2 regions of the Peribacillus sp. N1 genome follow, and region 2 is predicted to be linked to the other one. Evidence: riboswitches for the same ligand, from Rfam matches in the RefSeq annotation. Region 2 holds a riboswitch; the other holds the start of a gene.

Region 1 (3,187 bases), on a different contig from region 2:
CCGTTCCAAGACCGATTACCGCATCATATTTACCTGTATTCACAAGTTTTTTTGCAATTAACGGTAGTTCAAAAGCACCCGGGACCCAAGCGATGTCAACATCATTCTCATCAACGCCATGACGCTTAAGGCCATCCAATGCCCCTCCTAAAAGCTTGCTTGTGATAAACTCATTAAATCTTCCTACCACGATACCGACTTTCAATCCTGATCCGATTAATTGTGCTTCAATAGTTTTCCCCATGTCCAATTCCTCCTAATTTTAAAAAACAATATAATTTTTTGTTCTGTAAGATGTAATTACTTAAATCCTCAAGCTTTCGGGATGTTCAGTTCAAGCTCCTGGTTCCCGATAGTATCATTTTGTTGAAGATACCGAATCAAATCGGCTATCGTAATGAACTTCAGGTTGAATTTATCAGCGATGACTTCTAAATCGGATACCCGGGCCATCGATCCATCTTCATTCATGATTTCACAAATGACACCAGCTGGAGCGGCACCGCATAACTTCGCCAAGTCCACCGATGCCTCTGTATGTCCCGCCCTCCTTAATACGCCGCCTTCTTTTGCGACTATCGGAAAAGTGTGACCAGGCCTTTGGAAATCTTCAGCGACCGAATCTTCATTAAGAAGCTCAAGGATGGTTAAGGACCTTTCAAAAGCACTGATTCCTGTAGAGGTGCTTTTATGATCGACACTTACCGTAAAAGCAGTGCCATGATGATCGGTATTTTCTCCAACCATAGGATGCAGTTTCAATTTCGCTGCCAGTTCTTCAGTGATGGTTGTACATATCAAACCACGTCCATGAGTCGCCATGAAATTAATCGCTTCCGGTGTCGCCTTTTCGGCCAGCACTACAAAATCCCCTTCATTTTCACGGTCTTCATCATCGGATACGATTACTACCTTGCCTGCCTTCAAATCTTCTATCGCTTCTTCTATTGTATGGAACATCATTACACCGCCCTTTTATTAGAATCCATGCTCTGCCAAAAACTCTAAATTCAGTCCTGGTTTTGGATTGCCATTTTTCATTTGATGTATTATATATTTCCCTATCATGTCGTTTTCGATGTTAACGATATCGCCAGCCGCTTTTTGTCCCAATATGGTGTCCTGATGAGTCAATGGAATCAGTGATACAGTCAATAGGTTCCTTTCGATCCCAAATATCGTCAAGCTCGTTCCATCAATGGCCACGGATCCTTTTGGAATGCAAAAGGCACTGAGCCCCTCCTCCAATTGGATTACATAATAAACGGCATTTTCTTTCCGTTCTTTTTTGATGATCGTTCCGGTTCCGTCGATATGACCTGAAACAAAATGACCGCCAAACCTTCCCTGTGCACTCATGGCTCGTTCAAGATTCACAGGTGATCCCAATTTCAATGTCCGTATCGAGGAAGCTTTGACCGTTTCCGGCATCACGTCGACCGTAAACAAACTTTTAGTGAAGGACGTTACCGTTAAGCAGACCCCGTTTACTGAAATACTATCCCCCAGATGAACATCTTCAAGGATTTTTTCAGAACGAATCGATAACTCCATACTGCTTTTTCCTTTGTTCATGGAATGAACGGTACCGATATCCTCAATGATTCCCGTAAACATGTTTTTCCCCCTTTTATAAAATATAAAAAACCCCTTAGGATGACCTAAGGAGTTAGCAGGAGAAATGAGTGAAAAAATTGTATACCTAAAAAGCCTAATATTTTCATTTTTGAAAAATTAGGCGTACGTATACACTTGGGTTCCACACGTCCTTCTCCCATCCAGACTTTACTGTCGGCTTTGGAATCTCACCAAATCCTGCCTTTAACAGGCTCGCGGGCTTAGAATTTCTTCATCACCGCCGGTTGGGATTTTCACCCGACCCCGAAGGACTAAAATAATATGAATCTTTGAATATTTTATCACCATAAAGTGAAGATGTAAAATTTCTAACCTTAAATGGTTCAATTGTTACAGAAACTTCCTCTCTTTATGGAAAAACGACCTCCAAAGTCCCCGATGTGCTCCAAAGAGGTTAATCAGGCTAAATATGTGGAATAGGGTTAGAGGATCACAATTCATATAAGGAGGAAGCCTTATGCTTATTTCCATCATCAACTTGATTTTCTATCTGTTCGTCGTCACGATGAATTTTTTAGCTAATTACCTGCCATTGAACGGCCAGACATCAGGAGAGATTTCCGATAAACTTGATGTCCTTTTCACTCCTGCAGGATATGTATTTTCCATATGGGGCTTGATCTATTTCCTGCTCGCCATCTGGGTATTCAGGCAGTTTTTAAGCAAACACCAAAACAGCCCTGCTTATAAGGCATCCTTCCCTTGGTTCGCTTTAAGCTGTGTCTTGAATGGCGCTTGGCTTTTGGCTTGGCACTATGAGCACTTTTTGTTATCCGTATTCATTATCATTGCTCTTTTGGCTACTTTAATGGTCATTTATACTAACGTAAAAAAAGTGAAGCATGCGTCTTTCGACCTATTTCCGTTTTCCGTTTATACAGGCTGGGTAAGTGTTGCAACGATTGCTGACATTTCTTATTACCTCACGTATATCAAATGGGACGGTTTTGGGGTTTCCAGTTCAACCTGGACGATCGTCCTGCTGATTGCAGCAACAATCCTGGCTTTTGTCTTTGCAGGTAAAAACCGGGATTGGTGCTATCCTCTCGTATTCGTTTGGGCGTTCATAGGCATCGGGATACGAAATAGCTCCGCCTATCCGGTAATTACGGACATTTCTTATATACTGGCTGTCATCACTTTTATCGTATCCATCACCATCTTCATTAAAAGTAGAAGGAATATGGTAGCCTAAAATGCTTGCTGAAGATCTTGCCAGACATCCTGCCAAGCTTCTAGGCCAACTGAGAGACGGACCAGCTGGTCACTGATGCCCATTTGTTTCCGTGAATCATCAGGAACTGCAGAGTGCGTCATGGTAGCGGGATGCTGGATCAATGTTTCGGCATCCCCAAGACTTACGGCAATTTTGATTAGTTTCAATTTATTTAGGAATTCCTGTGCATCCTGTTTTGTGCCATGCAATTCGAAAGAGATAAGGCCGCCGCCATGTTTCATCTGTTTTTGCATTATATAATGATCCGGTGAAGCTTCATCACCTGGATAATATACCTTTTTCACTTTTGGATGTTTCTTAAGTTCATGAAAG
Region 2 (3,187 bases):
TCATATCACTTTGACTTTCTAAAAGGGATATCAGTTCATCATATAGATGTTGGGCAATCAATGCTCGATCCTGACGATTGGCATGTAAAAATTCCTTTACGAAGAATTGGATTTTGGGATTTCTTTGTATCGGATAAAAACGTCTTTCATTGTGGACAATATGGGATATGGTTTGAATGAGTAAGTTTAACCTTCCCCAGAAAACCGGGGTGATATTGTGATATTTCCAACCATTAATATACGCCGGAAAAGGATTATTTTTAAAGTAATCGACTAACATTCCCTCACCTTGCATACTAATTTCATATGCATCTGGTTTATCCGTTAATTTAATCAAGTCATGCTTAAGTAAATGTTCAATGTTTTGATTTAATTGCTGACGGGTAAATCGAGGTATTGTCCCAAAAATATCCGTTAGCCCGAATAAATGGGCATCCTGGATTGTTTGTGACGATTTCTTCCCTTGCAGCATATGGTATATAGCATAAATGGAGCGTTCGCCTTGAAATTTTTTTATCGCATATAGAATGATGGCCTGTAGATAATTATTCATGGGACTCACATCCTTGTTTCATTTAACCAATAAACCCATTGTAACAAATAACTGCAAAAATCGCCGTTATTATTGATGAATACAAGGAAAATTATGTGACTAAATGACGAATCATGGAAAGAACCAAGTTAAGTATTTCGATGTTTTCCGTTGACATTGTGCTACATGATAGTTATTATCAATACAATTTCTATTGAAAAGTTTGGCATTCGGTCTTACAATAAGAAAGAGATAATAATCTGAAATAAAAAGATTATCAGTTGTCAATCAACTTAGGAGGGGTTATATTCATGGCTAAATTTACTATTGTGGATAAAGAAACATGCATAGCTTGTGGAGCTTGCGGAGCAGCGGCACCAGATATATATGATTACGATGACGAAGGGATTGCATTTGTTACCCTTGACGATAACGAGGGAATCGTTGAAATTCCTGATGTACTTTTAGATGACATGATGGATGCATTTGAAGGATGCCCAACGGATTCTATTAAAGTTGCTGACGAGGCATTTGACGGAGATGCACTTAAATTCGAATAACGTACAAGCCATTTTCAATCGAAAATGGCTTTTTTTTGCCATCCCATTCCAAAATGAAACAGGCATAAAAAAACAACTGAATACAAATATCCGGTTGTTTTTTTATTTCTATCGTTAATGCCATTAAGCATTCTTATATAATGTTTGTTTATTGATCCATGTCTGTAATTTAATGAACAGCAACATGAATACGGATGTGATGAGTACGCCTTTTATCACATTGAAAGGCAAGATTGCCGTCGTAACGAGCTCTCTTGACTCGGGTGCCGACATTGCATCCCATCCCATAAAGAAGGTATAAGCCGGTAAGAAGACATAATAGTTTAAAACACTCATGAATACTGCCATGGAAACTGTTCCCGCAAGTAAAGCGAATGTCATCCCTTTTTTTGAATTGATTTTCTGAAATACATAATAAGTCGGCAAGACAAACAGTATTCCGGCTATGAAGTTAGCAATATGCCCCACAGGTACAGCAGTCAAGGTCCCTGTCATGACTAAATCCAATAGGTTCTTAATGAACTCGACTAGAATTCCAGCCATCGGTCCGAAAATCAATGCCGCCATCAGTGCTGGTATGTCGCTAAAATCAACATTGAGAAAAGGCGGGAATCCCGGAAACGGGAAATTTAAAAGCATCAATAAATAAGAAATGCTTCCCATCATGGCAAGTGTGACCGTTTTTTTCACTTTGTTCTTTTTCATAGGTCTCTCTCCTTCTTTTCCGATCTACCTGAAAAAGAGGTTAGGGTTCCAAAATATGTTGATGTTCAATAAAAAAACCTTTAATTCCAATAGAATTAAAGGGATAAATTAAAGGTTACATCAAACAAACGTTCAGCAAATAACTGTTGAAACGCACTCAGGAACCTCCATCTTCTCCCATCCAGACTATACTGTCGGCTTTGGAATTGCACCAAATCCTGCCTTGTAAGGCTCGCGGGCTTAGAAGAAGAAACTCTTCATCACCGCCGGTGGGGAATTGCGCCCCGCCCCGAAGATAGATCTATAAATTTTTTTTATACTTCCCATTATATCTGAATTACCTGTTTTTTGATAGCACTTTTTTTCTCAGTTGATTCATTCAGGATGATTATCGATCGTCACAGTGAATGGCTTAAAATAAATAGTGGATACAAAAATGAAAATTCGAAATAATGAAAATTTTTTTATACTATTCAATCCTTGATAAAGCCATTTATATCGCGACATTAAACAGATGATCAGAAGATCACCATTCTATTAAGCGCTTACATCCAGTTAAGCCAAATTGACATATTCAGCATTTCAATTGTAAAATTAACTGAAATTTAAGATAATTTTTTTCCTAGGAAGGTGTTAAGTCGTGTATCGGATTTTAGTAGCAGACGCCATTAAACCAGAAGGACTCGGACCGCTATCTGAGGCATCCAATATTCATCTCATTCAAAAGACCGTAGAGGAAGCTGCAAACGAACTTGATCAGATTGATGCAATTCTTGTAAGAAGTGCTACGAAGGTTTCAGAGGATTTAATGAACCGTATGCCGCAGCTAAAAATTATAGCACGCGCTGGTGTCGGTGTTGATAACATAGATATCCCCTCGGCGACAAAACGCGGGATTGTCGTGGTTAACGCACCTGACGGCAACACCATTTCAACAGCTGAACATACATTCGCCATGATGGCTTCATTAATGCGCCACATTCCGCAAGCTTATGCTTCACTGAAGAATGGGGAGTGGAAACGTTCTTCATATACGGGTACTGAACTTCGTGGTAAAACATTAGGAATAGTTGGCTTTGGACGTATCGGAGGGGAAATTGCCAAACGCGCTAAGGTATTCGGCATGGATGTCATTGTCTATGACCCGTTCCTTACTGTCGATCGTGCAAAGAAAATGTCCGTAACTGCCCTGCCGTTAGATGAATTGCTTCCTAAAGCAGACATCATTACTGTTCATACACCACTTACGAAAGAAACTAGAGGATTAATCAATAAAGAAAAACTGCTTACCTGTAAAAAAGGGGTTTATGTACTTAACTGCGCCCGGGGCGGTATTCTGGACGAAGATGATTTATATGAAATGTTAGTTCAAGGACATGTCGCAGGGGCG

What was found. Region 2 has a riboswitch for FMN ahead of ACYP5M_RS07615 (ECF transporter S component). Riboswitches for the same ligand answer to the same signal wherever they lie in the genome.
Region 1: linked by a shared signal. The riboswitch ahead of ribE (riboflavin synthase) and the one ahead of ACYP5M_RS07615 (ECF transporter S component) in region 2 are both predicted to bind FMN.

The regions. Positions count from the first base shown of each region.
Region 1 is NZ_BAAHZO010000004.1:177,520-180,706, reverse strand. It holds gene ribH (6,7-dimethyl-8-ribityllumazine synthase) at 1-244, opposite strand, end outside; partial or broken gene ribB (3,4-dihydroxy-2-butanone-4-phosphate synthase) at 322-960, opposite strand; gene ribE (riboflavin synthase) at 979-1,617, opposite strand; FMN riboswitch at 1,763-1,893, opposite strand; gene ACYP5M_RS16690 (TspO/MBR family protein) at 2,096-2,833, shown strand; gene megL (methionine gamma-lyase) at 2,830-3,187, opposite strand, start outside.
Region 2 is NZ_BAAHZO010000001.1:1,587,070-1,590,256, forward strand. It holds gene ACYP5M_RS07605 (YpbB family protein) at 1-553, opposite strand, end outside; gene ACYP5M_RS07610 (ferredoxin) at 844-1,092, shown strand; gene ACYP5M_RS07615 (ECF transporter S component) at 1,216-1,797, opposite strand; FMN riboswitch at 1,963-2,098, opposite strand; gene serA (phosphoglycerate dehydrogenase) at 2,438-3,187, shown strand, end outside.